Regions from separate parts of the Streptomyces sp. NPDC088254 genome, predicted to be linked through region 2. Evidence: riboswitches for the same ligand, from Rfam matches in the RefSeq annotation. Region 2 holds a riboswitch; each other region holds the start of a gene.
What was found. A riboswitch is a leader RNA that binds a small molecule or an ion and turns the genes downstream of it on or off. The one in region 2 is predicted to bind cyclic di-AMP.
Positions count from the first base shown of each region.

Region 1: another riboswitch for cyclic di-AMP. It lies ahead of ACIOC0_RS37610 (peptidoglycan DD-metalloendopeptidase family protein); the one in region 2 lies ahead of ACIOC0_RS27690 (NlpC/P60 family protein).
Region 3: another riboswitch for cyclic di-AMP. It lies ahead of ACIOC0_RS13325 (transglycosylase family protein); the one in region 2 lies ahead of ACIOC0_RS27690 (NlpC/P60 family protein).

Region 1 covers NZ_JBIURQ010000016.1:206,084-212,884, forward strand. The annotation lists gene ACIOC0_RS37605 (alpha-galactosidase) at 1-1,704, shown strand, start outside; cyclic di-AMP (ydaO/yuaA leader) riboswitch at 2,010-2,168, shown strand; gene ACIOC0_RS37610 (peptidoglycan DD-metalloendopeptidase family protein) at 2,173-3,177, shown strand; partial or broken gene ACIOC0_RS37615 (DUF6250 domain-containing protein) at 3,361-3,636, shown strand; gene ACIOC0_RS37620 (SGNH/GDSL hydrolase family protein) at 3,763-4,548, shown strand; gene ACIOC0_RS37625 (TetR/AcrR family transcriptional regulator) at 4,643-5,245, opposite strand; gene ACIOC0_RS37630 (Glu/Leu/Phe/Val dehydrogenase dimerization domain-containing protein) at 5,336-6,514, opposite strand; gene ACIOC0_RS37635 (MBL fold metallo-hydrolase) at 6,725-6,801, shown strand, end outside.
Region 2 covers NZ_JBIURQ010000010.1:144,451-151,251, reverse strand. The annotation lists gene ACIOC0_RS27715 (PspC domain-containing protein) at 1-214, shown strand, start outside; gene ACIOC0_RS27710 (response regulator transcription factor) at 211-972, shown strand; gene ACIOC0_RS27705 (hypothetical protein) at 863-1,591, opposite strand; gene ACIOC0_RS27700 (NlpC/P60 family protein) at 1,788-2,867, opposite strand; gene ACIOC0_RS27695 (hypothetical protein) at 3,372-3,725, shown strand; gene ACIOC0_RS27690 (NlpC/P60 family protein) at 3,777-4,958, opposite strand; cyclic di-AMP (ydaO/yuaA leader) riboswitch at 4,967-5,142, opposite strand; gene pcrA (DNA helicase PcrA) at 5,412-6,801, shown strand, end outside.
Region 3 covers NZ_JBIURQ010000004.1:80,510-87,310, forward strand. The annotation lists gene ACIOC0_RS13305 (exopolyphosphatase) at 1-456, opposite strand, end outside; gene ACIOC0_RS13310 (DUF501 domain-containing protein) at 453-998, opposite strand; gene ACIOC0_RS13315 (septum formation initiator family protein) at 1,020-1,496, opposite strand; gene eno (phosphopyruvate hydratase) at 1,636-2,922, opposite strand; gene ACIOC0_RS13325 (transglycosylase family protein) at 3,226-3,936, opposite strand; cyclic di-AMP (ydaO/yuaA leader) riboswitch at 3,940-4,108, opposite strand; gene ACIOC0_RS13330 (transglycosylase family protein) at 4,338-5,399, opposite strand; gene ACIOC0_RS13335 (cytochrome P450) at 5,611-6,801, opposite strand, start outside.

The DNA.
Region 1 (6,801 bases), on a different contig from region 2:
GTGGAGCGCTGGACGACCCTTCGCCACGAGGGCGGGCAGGGCGACGAGCCACTGGAGCTGCTGCGCGCCGACTCCGCCGTCTGGACGATCCCCGACCGCGACGGCTGGCGGCTGTCCCAGCTGCACGGCCGCTGGGCCGCGGAGTCCCGCCTCACCCGCGCGCCCCTCACCTACGGCGAGAAGGTCATCGGCAGCCGTCGCGGCCACACCAGCCACCAGCACCTGCCCTGGGTCGCCCTGGACGCCGACGCCACCGAGGAGCGCGGCGAGGTCTACGGCTGCGCCCTGGGCTGGTCCGGGTCCTGGCGGATCTCCGTCGCCCAACTGCCCGACGCCCGCGTGCAGATCACCGGCGGCGCCGGCCACGACGACTCGGGCCTGACGCTGCTCGCGCCAGGCGAGGACTTCACCACGCCCGTCTTCGCCGGCTTGTGGACCGACGAGGGTTTCGGGGGCGCCAGCCGCGCCTGGCACGCCTACCAGCGCGCCCACGTGATCCCCGACGCCGAGCGCGACCGGCCGGTGCTGTTCAACTCCTGGGAGGCCACCTACTTCGACATCTCCGAGGAGCAGCAGGCCACCCTCGCCCGCCGCGCCGCGGCCGTCGGCGTCGAGCTGTTCGTGGTCGACGACGGCTGGTTCGGCGCGCGCACCGGCGACCACGCGGGGCTCGGTGACTGGACGCCCAACCCCGACCGCTTCCCCAAGGGCCTGAAGCCGCTCGCCGAGTACGTGCACGCGCTCGGCATGCAGTTCGGCATCTGGGTCGAGCCCGAGATGGTCAACCCGGACAGCGACCTGTACCGGGCGCACCCCGACTGGGTGCAGTTCCAGCCGGGACGCAGGCGCACGGAACTGCGCAACCAACTGGTCCTCAACCTCGCCCGCGAGGACGTCCGGGAGTACCTCTGGCAGCGGCTCGACACCCTGCTGTCCAGTGCCCCGATCGACTACGTCAAGTGGGACTTCAACCGCTGCTTCACCGATGCCGGCTGGCCGGACGACCCGTATCCGCAGCGGCTCTGGGTGGACCATGTGCGCGGCCTGTACGCTCTGTTGGACCGGTTGCGGGAGGCGCACCCCGGTGTCGCCTTCGAGTCCTGCTCGGGCGGTGGCGGGCGGATCGACCTCGGGATCATGAGCCGTACCGACCAGGTGTGGACCTCCGACAACACCGACCCGCTGGACCGACTCGCCATCCAGCACGGTTTCAGTCAGATCCACCCCGCGCGGGTGATGGCCGCCTGGGTCACCGACAGTCCCAACACCCAGCTCAACGGCCGCGTCAGCTCGCTGCGGTTCCGGTTCGTCAGCGCGATGGCGGGAGTGCTCGGCGTCGGCGGCGACCTGTCCGAGTGGACCGAGGAGGAACTCGCCGAGGCCCGGCGCTGGGTGGATCTCTACAAGGAGATCCGGCCCCTCGTCCAGCACGGCGACCTCCATCGGCTGCGCGCCCCCGAGGGCGGCCTGAGCGCGGTGCAGTACGTGCGCGGGGGCGAGAGCGTCGTCCTCGCCTGGCTCCAGTCGCAGCGCTACGGCGAGCCGGCGCCGGCGGTACGGTTGCGCAGCCTCGACCCGAAGGCGTCGTACGAATGCCTCGAAACGGGCGAAGTGCACCGGGGGGCGGTGCTGTTGCATCACGGGTTGCGCACGGGACTGCGCGGTGACCTCGATGCGACGGTTGTCCGTCTGTGCCGTATCTGAGCGCTCTGCCCGAATTGATGCCCTTCATTCAACTCGGTCTGGAATAAGGGCCGCTGAGCGGTGCGGCGTGAGCAGCGTCATATTCGTGACCGTGCGTCATTAGCCATGTTCACGTAATTCGTGGAGTTTTCATGAGTGTTTCCCGCAGAATGCGTCACCTGGTGCACGGAGTGTGACGGGAGCACGGCGCAGCGGATCACGACGCGGACGTCACCGGGGCACGTGTCGCTTGTCGTCGCGTGTCCGGGTCGCTTAGGTTTCACGCCAATCCGGACGGACGCCGAATCCTGCCGCCGACCGGAACCCGCAGACACTCACCCGTCCACGGCAGGAGCGGGGGACCCACAGGCAAGACCGCCTGTTCCGGTCTCCGGAACAGGCTTGGGGTAAAGCCGCGCTCCGGCGCGGCCGGGCATCTCCAGCCCGCACCCGACAGCTCACCTCGCAGGCGCCGGAGAGGAACCCGCCATGCCCGCGAAGGGTAAGCACCGCCGTCCCAAGGCTCCGCGCTTCAGCCGTTCCATCGCCGCCGCCGGCACCGGCGGCGCGGCTCTCGCCCTCCCGCTCATCGGCGCCGCCGGCGCCCACGCGGCTCCCGCCCAGTCGGCGGCCCAGTCCGTCTCCTCCGTCTCGGACAAGCCCGTGCAGACCGTCCCGGTCGCGCAGCGCTCCGCCGCGGCCGAGGCCCCGGCCGCGGCGAACACCACGACCTACACGGTCCGGTCCGGCGACTACCTCTCCAGGATCGCGGACGAGCAGCACGTGCGCGGCGGCTGGCAGAAGCTGTACGCCGACAACCGCGAGGCCGTCGGCGAGGACCCCTCGCTCATCCACCCCGGCCTGAAGCTGTCGATCGGCAAGCGGGCGGCGGCCGGTTCCGCGGGCGCCGCCGGTTCCGGTGACACGGCGTCGAAGGGCTCGCGCTCCGCGCACTCCTCCAAGTCGTCCGCCCCCAAGTCCTCCCACTCTTCGAAGTCCTCGCACTCCTCGAAGTCCTCGCACTCTTCGAGGTCCGCCACGAAGACGTCGGCCGGGCAGACCACCCGCGGCGGCGGCAACGTCTCCGGCTTCAGCCTCCCCGTGTCCAACGCATCCGTCGGCACCCCGTACCGGATGTCCGGCAGCATGTGGTCCAGCGGCTACCACACCGGCGTCGACTTCGTCGTCCCGACCGGCACCTCGCTCAAGGCCGTCGGCGCGGGTACGGTCGTCTCCGCGGGCTGGGGCGGCGCGTACGGCAACCAGGTCGTCATCCGGCTCGCCGACGGCTACTACGCCCAGTACGCCCACCTCTCCGCGCTCTCCGTCTCGGCCGGCCAGAGCGTCTTCCCCGGCCAGCAGGTCGGCCTCTCCGGCTCGACCGGCAACGTGACCGGACCGCACCTGCACTTCGAGATCCGCACCACGCCGGACTACGGCTCCGACGTCGACCCGGTCGCCTACCTCCGCGCGCGCGGCGTCTCCGTCGGCTGACGGGCCCCCGTGGCCGCCACGAGTCCGTGATCGTCGTGTTGCGGTCTCGTGGCGGGGCTCCCGGGGTGTCGACAGCGGTGGCGGGGCGAGGGCACGGCGAGCTCCGCCTCTCGCCCGGCAAGCGCTTTCCGTGCCGTCCGCCGTACTCCGCGCGTCACGAAGGAGCCGTTCCCCAAGACGGCCTCCAACTCCAACACCACGACCCGGATGCGCCGTTACGTCGGCCGGCCGGGGGAGCGGCCGCTGCTGCACGACTGCACCGAGCCGCTGCTCGTCGCGGGCGAGCCGAACCACGTCCGCATCGTGTCCGACGGCTCCACCGTCCGGTGGCGGAACAACGGACCGCTCGTGTTCGACCACACCGACCCCGAGCCCTGCATCAGCGGGCACTTCGCGTTCCGCACCACGTGGAGCCGCTTCCGCATCAACGACTTCCGCGTGTGGTCCCTTATTCCTTGATTGGCAAATTCTTTAAGGGTGTCCTTTCTCACCGCCAGTCAACCCTTGCCTACGGTCGCGTAGGTCACATTCGACGGTGAATCATGCACTGCTGTGGCAGACGATTCGAAGAGTGACAGCAGATCAGTGATCGGGTCGTACGTGGCGGTGGGGGACAGCTTCACCGAGGGCGTCGGCGACCCCGGGCCCGACGGGGCGTTCGTCGGCTGGGCCGACCGGTTCGCGGTACTGCTCGCGGACCGGCGGCCGGAGGGCGACTTCCGGTACGCGAACCTCGCGGTGCGCGGCAAGCTGCTCGACCAGATCATGGCCGACCAGTTGCCGAGGGCCGTCGAACTCGCGCCCGACCTCGTCTCCTTCTGCGCGGGCGGCAACGACATCCTCCGTCCCGGCACCGACCCCGACGAGGTCGCCGAGCGGTTCGAGCGGGCGATCGCCCAACTCACCGCGGTGTGCGGCACGGTCATGGTGACGACCGGGTTCGACACCCGAGGCGTCCCCGTCCTCAAGCACCTGCGCGGCAAGATCGCCACCTACAACGGGCACGTCCGCGCCATCGCCGACCGCTACGGCTGTCCGGTGCTGGACCTGTGGTCGCTGAAGTCCGTGCAGGACCGGCGGGCCTGGGACCACGACCGGCTCCACCTCTCCCCGGAGGGGCACACGCGCGTGGCGCTGCGCGCCGGCCAGGTGCTCGGCCTGGAGATCCCGGCCGACCCGGAGCAGCCCTGGCCGCCGCTGCCGCCGCGCGGCGCCCTCGACGTCCGCCGCGACGACGTGCACTGGGCGCGCGAGTACCTCGTGCCGTGGATCGGCCGCAGGCTGCGCGGGGAGTCCTCCGGGGACCACGTCACGGCCAAGGGCGCGTTGTCGCCGGACGACATCAAGATGTGGATCCAGTCGGTGGCGTGAGAGGCCGTCCGCGCGGAGGGACCGCGTCGGCGCGAGCGGCCCCTCCGCGCGGCCGGCCGTGCGCGGGCGCGTCCACCCGGACGCTGCCTGCTGCTCAACTCCCCGTCGGCAGACCGAGTTCCCGGGTGAGCGTCTCCTCGACCCAGTCGTGGGCCTTCGCCCGGGACACCCCGCCCTGGTAGGACGTCAGCTGTACCGCGAGACCGTCGAGCAGGGCCGTCAGGCGCAGGGCGGCGCCGGCCGGGTCGGGGCAGCGGAACTCGCCCGCGGCCACCCCCTCGGCGATCACCTCGGCCAGCGCCGCCTTCCATTGCCGGTCGAGATCACGCGCGACCTCCCGCAGCGCGGGCTCGCGCAGCGACACCGCCCAGCCCTCGATCCACAGCCGCCAGCCCTTGGCCTGGCCCGTGGGCGCGTACCAGCGCACGGCCGACCGCAGCCGGGCCAGGGCCGGGGCCCGTCGGCCCAGCAGCTTGCGCAGCCGGGCCAGATCGTCCTGGGCGGCGTGCGCGAAGGCGGCGGCGACCAGCTTCTCCTTGGTCTCGAAGTGGTAGAGCACCAGCGCGTTGCTCACCCCGAGCGACGCGGCCACATCGGCGATCCTGACCGCCGCGACGCCCCGCGCCTCGATCTGCTCGATGGCCGCCCGCAGCAGCTCCTCACGCCGCTCGGCCACGCTCAACCGGACTCTCGCCACGCGGCAACCCTACACACCCCCCGCGACCTGCACCGACGTGCTCACAGCCCTCTTTGCACACGCCCGCGCCGTCACCCGGTGCGCCCCGCCTCAGCGGTGATCGCCGAACCGTCGCGTGATCGCCGGCAGGCGCTGGGCGGCGAGGGCGTGGGCGGCGGCGCGAGGGGTCGTGCCGTCGCTCTCCGCGCGCGCGAGGACGCCTTCGACCAGCGCCCGCATCGAGCGTCGGATGTGCGCGAACGCCTCGTCCGCGTCCGCGCCGATGTCGCCGAAGAGCGTCCACCACCACCAGGCGTTGGTACCGGAGTTGACCACGACGTCCGGCAGCACGCACACCCCGCGCGCGTGGAGCAGCTCCTCCGCCGCCGAGAGGACGGGCATGTTGGCGGCCTCGGCGATCCACCGGGCGGTGATCCGCCCCTGCTCCTCGACCCCGATCGCGTACGACACCGCCGCCGGCACCAGCACCTCCACGTCCGCCGAGAGCCAGGCGTCGCCCGGCAGCTCACGGTCGCCGGGGCGCAGGGCGGCGCGGTCGACGGTGCCGTACGCGTCCCGCGCGGCCAGCAGCGCCTCCACGTCCAGGCCCTCGGGGTTGGCGATCGTCCCCTTGACGTCGGCGACGGCCACCACCGTCAGCCCCGCGCGCGTGAGGAAGCGGGCGGTGGCCCCGCCCATGGTGCCCAGCCCCTGGAGGGCGACCCGCGTCCCGGCGTACGGCACTCCCGCCCGGTCCAGCGCCGTGAGCACCGACTCGGCGACCCCGCAGCCGCCGGCCAGCTCGTCCAGACCGATGCCGTCCACCTCGACGGCGAAGGCGTCGGCGAGCCGCCTCCGGGCCGCCTCCTCGTCGTCGAGCAGCGGATAGACGGCCTGCACCGACGACACCAGACCCGCCTCGGCGGCGGCCCGGTCGACGACGTCCTGCGTGAGCCCCAGGTCCTCACCCGTGGTCCAGCAGCTCTCGACGTACGGCCGCACCGCCCGCAGGTACCGCACCAGCAGCCCGTATGCCCCAGGGTCCCGCGGATCGCAGTCGATGCCGCCCTTGGCGCCGCCGAGGGGGACGTAACGGGCCTCGGGGTCGTAGTGGAGCGCCTCCTTGAAGCTCATGCCGCGGGCGAGGCCGGTCACCTCCTCCAGGGTGCAGCCCGCCCGCATCCGCAGGCCCCCGCTGCACACGCCGCGCACCAGCCGGTCGACGACCAGGAAGCCCTGCCGGCCGGTGACGTCGTCGGTCCAGGTGAGGGACAGCAGGGGGGCGGTCATACGGGCTCCTCGACCTGGGGCCATCACTGAACGGCAGGTCAGTATCGGGAGTGGCGGACAGCGGTGTCAACGCGGGGCGGGGCGCCGGTGTCGGCGCGGGGCCGGACGTTCATGGTCGATGCGAGGGCGGCGCCCGCGCCGGGGTCGGCCCCGCGTTGTCACAGGGGCCGACCATAATGGAACCCTCAGCGATTCCACCCTGGAGGTACCGTGGCCGGTTCCCGTTCCCCGCGCTCAGGGCTTCGCGCGCTCCGGCCCGAGGCCTTCGGCGCGGATCCGAGCGGCGA
Region 2 (6,801 bases):
GTACGCGGAAGTGGAGGGAAGGACGGTCTTCGTGTCCGTCCGGGACCGCGGTCCCGGATTCGACCTCGATTCCATACCCGCCGACCGCATGGGCGTCAGAGAATCGGTCATCGGCCGTATGGAGCGCAACGGCGGCACCGCGCGGCTGCGCGCGGTGCCGGGGGGCGGCACGGAGGTCGAACTGGAGATGGAGAGGGCGGAGAAGACGTCATGAGCGACCCCACCGAGGCCACCGAGGCGAACGGGACGGCGGGCGCGGCCGAGGCGGCCGAGCCGGCGCAGTCCATCGGCGACCGCGACGGCGCGGGAGGGCGTCGGGTGCGGGTGGTCCTCGTCGACGACCACCGCATGTTCCGCACCGGCGTCCAGGCCGAGATCGGCCGGACGGAGGAGACCGGCGTCGAGGTCGTCGGCGAGGCCGCCGACGTCGACCAGGCCGTCACGGTGATCACCGCGACCCGGCCCGAGGTCGTCCTCCTCGACGTGCACCTGCCGGGCGGCGGCGGAGTCGAAGTGCTGCGCCGCTGCGCCCCGTTGATGGCGGACGCCGAGCAGCCCGTGCGGTTCCTCGCCCTGTCCGTGTCGGACGCGGCGGAGGACGTGATCGGGGTGATCCGCGGCGGTGCCCGAGGCTATGTCACCAAGACGATCACCGGTGCCGACCTCATCGGCTCCGTGTTCCGGGTGCAGGAGGGCGACGCCGTCTTCTCGCCCCGCCTCGCCGGGTTCGTCCTCGACGCCTTCGCCTCCACCGACGCCCCGCCGGTCGACGAGGACCTCGACCGTCTCACGCAGCGCGAGCGGGAGGTGCTGCGCCTGATCGCCCGCGGCTACGCGTACAAGGAGATCGCCAAGCAGCTCTTCATCTCCGTGAAGACGGTCGAGTCCCATGTGTCGGCCGTCCTGAGAAAGCTCCAGCTGTCGAACCGGCACGAGCTGACGCGGTGGGCGACGGCACGGCGGCTGGTGTGAGCTCGGCGGCGGGCGCCGGAGCCAGCATCCGCAGCGCCCACCGGTAGTGCCGGACGGCTTTCACCACGCCGATCAGGCCCGCCAGCCATAGGATGGTGCCCGCGCCGACGCGCAGGACGACGTCGGCGTGCGCCGACCGCCCGGCGCTCGCGCCGGTGGCGGAGGTGAAGGACGCCCACAGGCCGACCGCGCCGACGGTGAGGGAGGACAGCAGCCAGAACAGACTGAGGCCCGGGGAGCGCAGACGGGCGTCGGACAGCGGGTGGCTGTCCAGGGCGAGCCAGGCGTCGAGGAGCCGGCGCAGCTGCTGGTCGCGGCGCACGGCGAGCGCGACGGCGACGACGGAGGGGGTCAGCGCGGCGAGTCCGAGAAGGGCGAAGACCGGGCCGAGCAGGAAGCCCGTGGGGTCCCGCTCCTCGAACTGCTTCAGCGGCAGGACCAGCAGCGCCCAGCCGATGATCGCCGAGAGCGCCAGCAGCCACAGCAGCAGGACGCGGTGCACGCCGAGGCTGTGCCCGTGCAGCTCCTCCAGCGCCCGCTCCCGGTCGGCCAGCAGCGCCGACCGGTCGGGCCAGGACCGGATGTGCGGCGGGGGAGGCGGCAGCGCGGCTGGAGACATCGGGCCTCTTTCGAGCGGGCCAGGGGCGTGAGCGGCAGGGGCGAGACGGCGGTCTGCCCGACGCCGACGTACAGGCGCGGTGCCGTTCGCTTCGCGCGCTGAACCTACCGCGTCGCATGCCCATGCCACGCAGACCCGACGGTCGGTCCGCATCGGGTCGCAGCCCGGCCACCCCGCCCCGGCCGCCCAGGTGCTCTCACACCACCCGTGTCGCCCCCGCGAAGGGCATCTCGTCGAGGGGGGCCACGCGTACCGGGGCCGAGGGGTTGGGGGCGTGGATCATCTTGCCGTCGCCGACGTAGATGCCGACGTGGGTGATGCCGGAATAGAAGAACACCAGGTCACCGGGGCGCAGTTCGGAACGCGAGACGCGCCGGCCGGCGTCGATCTGCGCGTACGTCGTGCGGGGCAGGGCGACGCCCGCGGAGCGGTAGGAGGCCAGGACGAGCCCCGAGCAGTCGAAGGCGTTCGGACCGGTCGCGCCCCACACATAGGGGCTGCCGAGCTTGGAGTAGGCGTAGGAGACGGCCTCCGCGGCACGCGAGTTGGGCGCCTTGGCCGTGGCGGAGCCGACCGCCGGGAGGGCGTCGCGGGCGCCCGTGGAGCCGCGTGAGGCACGCGGGCCCGTGCCGCCGCCCGTTTCCTTGTCGTCGAACTCGGCCCGGTCACGCGCCGTGAGCCGGGACAGCAGGTCGCGCGCGGCGCCCAGCTTGCCGATGATCGTCTTCTTGTGCCGCCGCAGCTCGGCCTGGCGCTTCTTGAGCGAGGTCAGCTCCACGCGCGCGGCGCCACGCAGTTGCTCGACCTCGCGCACCTGCTCGCGGACCCGGGCGACGGCCCCGGACTGCCGGTCGCCGGCCCGCTCGGCGAAGGCGGCGCCGTCGAGGTAGGCGTCGGGGTCGTCGGAGAGGAAGAGCTGCATCGCGGGATCGAGGCCGCCACCGCGGTACTGGGCGGCAGCCATGTTGCCGAGCGCCTCGCGCGTCGTGTTCAGCCGCAGTTCCCTGCGGGCGGCCTCGTCCTGTAAGCCCTTCAGCCGCCGCTCGGTCGCCGTCGCCTTCTCCTGCGCCCCGTTGTACTTCTCTGTGGCGGCCTCCGCCTCCTGGTACAGCTTGTCGACCTTGGCCTTCACCTGCGCCGGAGTGGCCTGGGGGGCGGCGATGCCGGCCCCTTCGAAAGCCGTCGCGCCCGCCGCGCCGGCGAGGGCGAGGGTGGCCGCCGTTCGAACCGTATGGCCGCCGAGCGAGCGCTGTCTCGGCTTGCGGTGCGCTGCCACGTGGGACTGCACGTCCTTTCGTACGACCGCCTCGTCGGTACGGCCGTCGGGTGGGGCCGGGCGGGGGCCCGTGCCCGCCGTGGGGAGCGGACGGCCGTACGGCCGCGGGGAGCGGCTGACGCGTCCGGCGGCGGCCCGCTCAGGGAAGCGGACGCGCCGCCGGACTTTCGGCGGTGGTGGCCGACTGCCGTCCCTGGTCCGGACGGCGGTGGGGAGCCGGTCACCTGGGGGAGGACGCTAGGCCCGGTGATGTCGGGTCGGTAACGAGATGTACGGAAGTGACACCAGTGGACTGAAAGGTGACCGGACATGGTCGTCGAGCCGGTCCGGAGCCATCGGTTTCGCGCACTTCACTGACCGATCCGGCGCTTTCGGGGCAGATTCCGACGGCGGACTGCTATGCGGCGCATATGTGCGGGACCCGCACGAGGGGGCGGACCGGGTGTGCGCGAGGGGTGGGCCGGTGTCCGGCGGCGACCGCACCGCTGACTAGCATCCGGCTCCATGGACGTACTCATCCACCTCTTCGTCGGCCTGCACATCATCGGCATCGCCGCGCTCCTCGGCGGCTTCCTCACCCAGATGAAGGCGATGGGCCGGGGCACGGCCCGCTTCGTCCCCGCGATGCTGCACGGCGCGGCGACGATGCTGGTCACCGGTGTCGTCCTGGTCGGCCTCAACCAGGCGGACGACCAGGCCGTCAACAACATCAAGATCGGTGTGAAGCTCGCCCTGCTGATCGTGATCCTCGGCCTCGTCTACGTGAAGCGGGACGAGGAGAGCGTGGAGAAGCCGCTGTTCGGGCTGGTCGGCGCGCTGACCGTGGCCAACGTCTTCATCGCGGTGCTCTGGACCTGACGCGGCAGGACAGGGGCCCGGCACACCCGACCGGTGCCCCCGTGCCCCGGCTCAGGCCGGCCGGACCACGCTGTGGATCGCGGACTCCCCGTCGTAGAACACCGACTCCTCGCGCACGTACGTCCCGGGCTTGGGCGCGTGGATCATCATGCCGTTGCCGATGTAGAGACCCACGTGGGTGACGTCGTCGTAGAAGAAGATCAGGTCGCCGGGCCGGGCGTCGGCCACGGAGACCGTCGTGCCGGCGCCGACCTGGTCGTAGGTGGTGCGCGGGAGGGAGACCCCGGCGGCCTTCCAGGCGGCCTTGGTGAGCCCGGAACAGTCGTAGGAATCGGGCCCCGTGGCCCCCCAGACGTACGGCTTGCCGATCTGCGCGCGGGCGTAGGCGAGCGCCTTCGCCGCCTTGGTGCCGTAGGAGGCGTCGGCGGCCGGGGACGAGGATGACGAAGAGGGCGACGAGGGCGCGGACGGCGCGTCCGACCCGGAGGAGCCGGCGCTCCTCTCCCGTTCCGCCGCCCGCTCCGCCGCCTGCTGCCGCGCCAGCTCCGCCGCCTTGCGCGCGGCCTCCTGCTGCTTGCGCTTCTCGATCTCGGCGAGCCGCGCCCTCTCCTGCGAGGTCAGCCGCGACAGCAGCACGCGCGCGTCGCTGAGCTTCTTCTGGACGGTGGCCTTGGCGGTCTTCAGGTCGTTCTGTGAGGCGGTGAGCGTCTGAAGGCTCTGGGACGCCTCCTGCCGCTTCTTCATCGTCGCCGACTGCTCGGTGACGTAGGCGTCGACCGACTCCTTCTGGCGGCTGGTCAGCCGGTCCATCAGCTGCGTCCGGTCGAAGTAGTCCTGCGGGGTGTCCGCGAGCAGGAAGGTCGCGGTGTCGGGCGCGGAGGCGCCGGTGCGGTACTGGGCGGCGGCGAAGGAACCCAGCTCCTCGCGCGCCTCGTTGAGCTTCTCGGTGCGCCGGGCGACGTCGTCGAGGAGGCCGTCCACGCGCGTGCGTTGCTGGGCCGTCCTCTCCTTGGCGGCGTTGTACTTCTCGGTCGCCGACTCCGCCTGCCGGTAGAGGTCGCCGACCTTCTTCTCGACCTCCTCCAGACTCGGCTTGCCGTCGGCGGAAGGCGTGGCCTGAGCCGTCTGCGAGAGCAGCGCCACGGAGGCGAGGGCGGCGGTGGCGAGGGCGGGGGTGCGTATGCCCGCTACGCGCGTGCCCGGGGAGCGTGGCTTGCGGTGCTGCGACGCCAAGGGAGGCGACTCCTTCCGTGCTCCGCCTACCGGGTCAGCTGTCGGGTTCGGGCGGGTGCTTCGGAAGGGTTGCCCTACGGCCGCGCCCTTGCGGGGGGCGGGCGGCCGATTCACCCCAAGGTCTCGGTGGGTCCCCGGCTCCGGCTGCCGCGAGGGCGCGCGCCGGACTCGGCGGAGGCCGCGCGGTCCGGCGGGGTTCGCCGGTGGGGGGGCGTACGGCCTTCCGGGCACGGTAGCCAACTGCTGTGACCCCTGTGAAGGTTGAGGGGTGATATGCCCCGATACATTTCCGTGACTCTCGGTCAGGTCTCTGGCGTTCTGTGACTGATGTGGAGGATAGATGTTCTTTCTCATGTTCTGGGCAGATTGATCCTGCATGTCCATGCCCGCCGGGTGGTGATGTTCCCGGGACGGCGGCGGGTTGTCGGTGCGGCACCCTAGACTCGGAGAGCGATGAGCAGCCTCTTTGACGACAGCTTCCTGGCGGACCTCCAGGCCCCGCGCGGCCACGAGGAGGAGCCCCCGCCTCCGCCCGAGGACGATCACACTCCGGAGTCGGTTCCGGACGATCTGTTCGGCGGGAAGTTCGACGTGCCCCCGGACCGGGACGCCCACTACCGCGACGGCGCCCCCCGCCCGGTCATCGACGCCGCCGCGCTCCTGGAGGGGCTCAACGACAACCAGCGCGCCGCCGTCGTCCACGCCGGCGCGCCGCTGCTCATCGTCGCCGGGGCGGGCTCCGGCAAGACGCGCGTGCTGACCCACCGCATCGCCCACCTTCTCGCCGAGCGGGACGTCCACCCCGGGCAGATCCTCGCGATCACCTTCACCAACAAGGCCGCGGGCGAGATGAAGGAGCGCGTCGAGCAGCTCGTCGGCCCGCGCGCGAACGCGATGTGGGTGATGACGTTCCACAGCGCGTGCGTGCGCATCCTGCGCCGTGAGAGCAAGAAGCTCGGCTTCACCTCGTCGTTCTCGATCTACGACGCCGCCGACTCCAAGCGTCTGATGGCCCTGGTCTGCCGCGACCTGGACCTCGACCCCAAGCGCTACCCGCCCAAGTCCTTCAGCGCCAAGATCAGCAACCTGAAGAACGAGCTGGTCGACGAGGAGGACTTCGCCGCCCAGGCCGCCGACGGCTTCGAGAAGACGCTCGCCCAGGCCTACGCGATGTACCAGTCGCGGCTGCGCGAGGCGAACGCCCTCGACTTCGACGACCTGATCATGACGACGGTCAACCTGCTCCGCGCGTTCCCCGACGTCGCCGAGCACTACCGCCGCCGCTTCCGGCACGTCCTGGTCGACGAGTACCAGGACACCAACCACGCCCAGTACGCCCTGGTCCGCGAGCTGGTCGGCACCCCCGAGCACCCCGTCGACGTGCCGCCGAGCACGTACGACGTGCCGCCGGCCGAGCTGTGCGTCGTGGGCGACGCCGACCAGTCGATCTACGCCTTCCGCGGGGCGACCATCCGCAACATCCTCCAGTTCGAGGAGGACTACCCGGACGCGACGACGATCCTGCTGGAGCAGAACTACCGCTCCACCCAGACGATCCTGTCCGCCGCCAACGCGGTCATCGAGCGCAACGAGTCCCGCCGCCCCAAGAACCTGTGGACCAACGCGGGTGAGGGCGCGCGCATCACCGGCTACGTCGCCGACACCGAGCACGACGAGGCGCAGTTCGTCGCCGACGAGATAGACCGCCTCACCGACGCGGGCGACGCGAAGGCCAAGGACGTCGCCGTCTTCTACCGCACCAACGCGCAGTCCCGTGTCTTCGAAGAGGTCTTCATCCGCGTCGGCCTGCCCTACAAGGTCGTCGGCGGCGTCCGCTTCTACG
Region 3 (6,801 bases), on a different contig from region 2:
GTCGCCGACCACGAACTCCGTCGAGCCGCCGCCGATGTCCACCACCAGGTACGGCCTGGCCAGGTCGTCAAGGCCCGTCAGTTCCCGCGTGGCCCCGGTGAAGGAGAACTCCGCCTCCTGGTCGCCGGAGATGACCTCCGGCTCCACGCCGAGGATGTCCAGCACCCCGCGCACGAACTCGTCCCGGTTCTCGGCGTCACGGGAGGCGGAGGTGGCGACGAAGCGCAGCCGCTCGGCGCCGTGCTCCTTTATCACCGCCGCGTACTCCCGGCACGCGGCGAAGGTCCGCTCCAGCGCCTCGGGCGCCAGCCGGCCGGTGCGGTCGACGCCCTGCCCGAGGCGGACGATCGTCATACGCCGGTCCAGCTCGACGAGTTCACCGGTCGCGGGGTCCACGTCGGCGACGAGCAGCCGGATCGAGTTCGTACCGCAGTCGACGGCGGCGACGCGGGTCACTGGGTCTCTCCCTCGCCGGACGGCGGCTCCGGCAGCGTCACGCAGGCGCCCTTGGCCCACCACTGGGGCAGCATCGCCAGCGCCTCGTCCCCGAGCGGGTTCACGCCGGGGCCCGCGGCCAGCGAGTGCGCCACGAGGACGTGCAGGCACTTCACCCGGTCCGGCATGCCGCCCGCGCTCGGGAAGCCCTTCAGCTCCTCGATCTCGTCGCGCCGCCGGACGTAGTCCTCGTGCGCGGCCCGGTAGGCGGCGGCGAGCTCCGGGTCCGTCCCCAGCCGCTCCGTCATCTCCTTCATCACGCCGTTCGCCTCCAGCGTGCCGATCGCGGAGTTCGCCTTGGGGCACGTCAGGTAGTACAGCGTCGGGAAGGGCGTGCCGTCGGGCAGACGGGGGGCCGTCTCGACGACGTCCGGCTGCCCGCAGGGGCAGCGGTGGGCGATGGCGCGCAGACCGCGCGGCGGGCGTCCGAGCTGCTGCCGGAAGGCCTCGACGTCCGCGTCGGTGGGCTCGGTGCGCTCGGTGGTCGGCGGGGGCGTTTCCATGACTGTCTTTCTATCGGTCATTCACTGGTCGGCGGCGTCGGACTTGTCGACCCCGTCCCAGACGTTCGAGTACCAGGGGCGGTCGGCGGCGCCGAGGTCGGTACGGGACTTCCTGGCGGCGCCCGGGTCGATGACGACGAAGCCCGTCTCCCCCGGCATCACGTAGTGCAGCCGCTCCCGGATCCGCTGCTCGGCATAGGCGTCGTCCTGCCACCGCGCCTTGAGGTCGCGCAGTTCCTCCACCCGCTGCCGGGCCTGCTCCCGCTCGCGCTGGAGGTCGGCGATCTCGGCGCGCTGGGAGACGTACTGGCGCATCGGGTAGGCGAGGGCCACCACGAGCGAGCACAGGACGAGCGCGAGCAGGGCGGCGCGGCCGGTGAGGCGGGAGCGGCGGGCCTGCCGTTTGGTCTGCGAGCGGTAGACGCGGGCCGCCGTCTGCTCGCCGAGCAGCCTGATCCTGGTCGTGGTGGAGAACCGGTCCCGGTCCCTCACGGACATGTCCCCGCCTCCCGTCTCGTCCCGCGTCGCACGCGTTCCGTCCCGCGTCACACACGCGTACGTCCCCGCACACGGTACGGGACCGGGTACGGGGACGTACGTACGACGCTGCCTGAGGGCGTCAGGCCGTGGCCGCGTCTCAGTTCGTGAAGCGGAACCGGGGGAAGGCGCTGCGGCCGGCGTACACCGCGGCGTCGTCGAGAATCTCCTCGATGCGCAGCAGCTGGTTGTACTTGGCGACGCGGTCCGAGCGGGCCGGGGCGCCGGTCTTGATCTGACCGCAGTTCACGGCGACGGCGAGGTCGGCGATGGTGACGTCCTCGGTCTCGCCGGAGCGGTGGGACATCATGCACTTGAAGCCGTTGCGCTGGGCGAGCTCGACGGCGTCGAGAGTCTCGGTCAGCGAGCCGATCTGGTTCACCTTGACCAGCAGTGCGTTGGCGGCGCCCTCCTCGATGCCGCGGGCGAGGCGCTCGGGGTTGGTGACGAACAGGTCGTCGCCGACGAGCTGGACCTTGTCGCCGAGGCGCTCGGTGATGGTCTTCCAGCCGTCCCAGTCGTCCTCGAACAGCGGGTCCTCGATGGAGACCAGCGGGTACGCCTCGACGAGCTCGGCGTAGTAGTCGGTCATCTCGGCGGCGGAGCGCTCCTTGCCCTCGAAGACGTAGACGCCGTCCTTGTAGAACTCGGAGGCGGCGACGTCGAGCGCCAGGGCGATCTGCTCGCCGGGGGTGTAGCCGGCCTCCTTGACGGCCTCGAGGATCAGGTCGAGGGCGGCACGGTTGGAGTCCAGGTTCGGGGCGAAGCCGCCCTCGTCGCCGAGACCGGTGCTCAGGCCCTTGCGCTTCAGCACCTTCTTGAGGGTGTGGTAGACCTCGGCCCCCCAGCGCAGGGCCTCGGAGAAGGACTCCGCGCCGATCGGGGCGATCATGAACTCCTGGATGTCCACGTTGGTGTCGGCGTGCGAGCCGCCGTTCAGGATGTTCATCATCGGCACCGGCAGCAGGTGCGCGTTGGGGCCGCCCAGGTAGCGGAACAGCGGCAGGTCGCTGGCCTCGGAGGCGGCGTGGGCGACGGCGAGGGAGACGCCGAGGATGGCGTTGGCGCCGAGGGAGCCCTTGTTGTCGGTGGCGTCCAGGTCGAACATGGCCTGGTCGATCAGGCGCTGCTCGGTGGCGTCGTAGCCGACGAGCTCGGGGCCGATCTGCTCGATGACAGCGAGGACGGCCTTCTCGACACCCTTGCCGAGGTAGCGGTCGGGGTCACCGTCGCGGAGTTCGACGGCCTCGAAGGCGCCGGTGGAAGCGCCGGAGGGGACGGCGGCACGACCCGTGCTGCCGTCGTCGAGGCCGACCTCGACCTCGACCGTGGGGTTGCCTCGGGAGTCCAGGATTTCCCGGGCTACGACGACGTCGATGGACGGCACGAGCATCTCCTTCATGGGATGTGACGCTGGTTCGACTAGAGCCTAACCGCCCCGGGGCCGTCGGCAGCCGACCGACCGTCCCGTGGACAGACAGACGGTACACATTGTTCCCGGTCGGAACAAAGAGGGGTGGCGAGGAGAGCGGGCGAACGCCCGGCCGCGGAAGAACGAACCCCGCCCCGGTGCGTACGGGGGAGAACGCACCGGGGCGGGGAGCCCGTGGGGACGGGGGCGGCCCTCACGAGGCCCCGAGCGTGCGGGCCTCGCTCGTGAGGACGCTGTGGCTTCGGCCGGAGCCGGGCGTCACTTCAGGTGAAGCTGCTGACCCGGGTAGATGAGGTTGGCGTCCTCGACGATGTCCTTGTTCAGCTCGAAGAGCTTGGCCCAGCCGCCGGCGACCTTCTGCTCGGTGGCGATGGAGCTCAGGGTGTCGCCCTCGACGACCTTGTACTCGCCGTCGCCCTTCTTGACCTTCTCGCCGGTCGGCGTGGTGACCGTCTTCTGGCTCTTGACGGCCGGACGCTCGGTCGAGCGGGAGGCGCTCTGCTTCTCGGTGGACCGGCTGCCCGAGTCCGAGGAGCCGGAACCGCTGCCGGAGGAGCCGGAACCGGAGCCGCTGTCGGAGGAGCCGCCGGTGTACGCGGCGCCGGACAGGCCCTTGCCGCAGACCGGCCAGGCGCCCTTGCCCTGGCTCGACAGGACCTTCTCGGCGACCTGGATCTGCTGCGACTTGCTCGCCTTGTCGGCGGTGGAGGCGTACTGCGTGCCGCCGTACGCGGACCAGGTGGAGGCGGAGAACTGCAGCCCGCCGTAGTACCCGTTGCCGGTGTTGATGGACCAGTTGCCGCCCGACTCGCACTGGGCGACGGCGTCCCACTCGGAGGAGGTGGCGGCGGAGGCGTTGCCCGCGGCCATCAGCGGGGCGGCGATGGCGACGCCGGTGACACCGGCCAGCGCGGCGGCACGGGTGGCCTTGGCCGGACGACGGTGCTTGCCCTTGGCGGAAAACAGCATGGTGGATCCCCTCACCGACGCCTACGAGGTGAGCTGTCGGGTTCGGGCCGGTTGGGTTGCCCGGCCACTCCTCCGTCGGAGGCGTGGCTTCACCCCTAGCCGGATCCAGCTGAACCGCTGGGCCCGGCGCTTACCTTGGGTCCCCCGCTCCTGCCCGCGGCGCATGACGCGACGACTGTTCCCGGGCGGCCGTCGGCAGGATTCGGCGTAGCGGCAGCCGGGGCTCGGGTTGCCGAGCGGTCACGACCGTAGGCACGGAACCGACGGAATATCAAAGACGGGAGGGGCCCATGAGACTCATCCCACACTTTCACCGAACCGGACATTCAGGAACGAAATGGGACGTGAACTCCCCCCGTTTCGGGGGCTTTTCAGCCCTCTTGATCCTTTCCCTCGCCCGGTCAGCCGACCACGGTGACCAGGGTCTGACCCGGTGCGATGTCGGCCGGGTCGGCACCGATGGCGTCCCGGTTGGCGTCGTAGAGGGCACGCCATCCGCCGTCGACACCCAGGGAGTCGGCGATGGAGGCGAGAGAGTCGCCGTCGCGGACGGTGTAGGTGTCCGCGACGCCGAGGGCGTTGGCGGCGTGGCGGCCGGAGGAGGGGGCGGCGTTGCCGGCGCTCTCGTCCGCGGTGGGGCCGCGGTGGCGTCCGGAGCCGAGGGCGTCGGCGTCGAGCGTCTCCGCGCCGACGGAGCCCGCGGTGAGGGAGCCGGTGTCGACGAGGCTCCACGAACCGGCGTCCTGACCGGACTTGTCCGACTCGTCCAGTTTCGGGGACTCGGTGGGCGAGCTGTCGCCTGCCTGCGCCTCATCGGAGCCTGCCGCGCCGTCCGACTTCGCCGAGCCGTCACCCGCAGGGGATGACGATTCGGATGAACCGGATGAAGGGGAGGAAGGAGACGAAGGTGACGCGGAGGGCGAAGACTGCGAATCGCCCGCATCCTTCTCCGATCCGACGGAGCCGCCGCCGGACTCCTGGGAGGAGCCCGAGGAACCGGCGCCTCTGGAGAGGTCGGCCAGGCCGGAGGTGATCGAGGAGTCGGACGAGTCGTCCGCGAGGCCGGTGTCCACGTCACCCGTGGCCGCGTCGGCGGTGAGCCCGGAGGTCAGGCCGCAGGTGCCCCACGCGCCCACGCCCTCGCCGGCGAGGACCTTCTGGGCGACGGCGATCTGCTGGTTGCGACTGGCAAGGTCGGGACGCGAGGCGTAGTCGCTCCCGCCGTACTTGTCCCAGTCCTCCTGACTGAGCGACAGACCGCCGTACTCGCCGCCGCCCTGGTTCGCGCTCCAGGAGCCGCCGCTCTCGCACTCCGCCACCCGGTCCCACACGGTGCCGTCGGCCGCGCTCGCCGCCGAGGCGCCGAGCAGGGGGATGGCGATGGCGGAGCCGGTCACACCGGCCGCGACGATGAGGGCCGGGGCCTGGCGGGGGCGACGGTGACGACCGTTCCCGGTGAGCATGCGAACGCCTTTCTCGAGACAGCAGTGCCCTCGCGACGAGCGGAAGAGGGTCGCCGCGTTGACGAGTGAACGTATCGGCAGACGATCGCTTGTCACAAGTTAATGCCGCGTAGATCACGTGAAGATCACAGAGTTGAGAATCGGTCACCTTCGTTTCGCAATCCGGTCACACGGCATCAGGTTTGGGAGCCGGCGCGAGGTGTTGACCGGGTCACCGTTCGACCGGGGTGAACTCCACGGGGAGGGTGCGCAGTCCGCGCATGATGAGGCCGCCGCGCCACCTCAACTCCTCGGCTTCCACGGCGAGTCGGAGGTCGGGCAGACGGGTGAGGAGGGTCGCCAGCGCGGTCTGGCCCTCCAGCCTGGCGAGGGGCGCGCCGAGGCAGTAGTGGATGCCGTGGCCGTAGCCGAGGTGCTGGTTGTCACGGCGGCTCAGGTCGAGGGTGTCGGGTTCGGTGAAGCGTTCCGGATCGCGGTCGGCCGCGGCAAGAACGACGAGGACGGGATCGCCGGCGGCGATGTCCTGGCCGCCGATGCTGAGCGGGCGGGTGGCGAACCGCCAGGTGGCGAGCTCCACCGGGCCGTCGTAGCGCAGGAGTTCCTCCACGCCGGTCTCCAGCAGGGCGCGGTCGCCCGCGGCGAGGGAGTCCTGCAGGCGATGGCGCTGACCGGGGTGGGTGAGCAGGGCGTAGGTGCCGTTCCCGATCAGGTTCACGGTGGTCTCGAACCCGGCGAACAGGAGGATGAACGCCATGGCGGCGGCCTCGTTCTCGGTGAGGTGCTCGCCGTGGTCGGAGGCGCGGATGAGACCGGAGATGAGGTCCTCGCCGGGAACGGGTGCCGGTGTGAGGGCCTCGCGTTTGCGGTGGATGAGCTCGGCGAGATAGCCGCGCATCTTCTTCACCGACCGTGCGACTCCGCCGCGCGGGCCCCCGCCGTGCCGGATCATCATCCCCGCCCAGTCCCGGAAGTCGTCCTGGTCCTCGCGGGGGACGCCCAGCAGGTCGCAGATGGCGTAGATGGGGAGCGGGAAGGCGAAGTCGTGGATGAGGTCGGCGCTTCCCCGCGCCGCGAACCGGTCGATGAGGTCGTCGGTGAGCTCCTGCACGCGGGGCGCGAACTCGGCGACCCGGCGGGGGGTGAACGCCTTGCTGACGAGACGCCGCAGACGGGTGTGGTCCGGCGGGTCGATGTTCAGCAGGTGCGTCATCAACTCGGCCTTGCGCTCACCGGGGATGCCGGTCTTGCCCTTGGCGTGGGCGGGCTCTCCCGACGTGCGTGTCATGTGATGGTCCGGATTCTTCGACAGCCGGCTGTCCGCCAACGCCTGGCGTGCGAGGTCGTAGCGCGTCACAAGCCATGCGTCCACGCCGCTGGGGAGCCTCGTCCATCGCACAGGCTC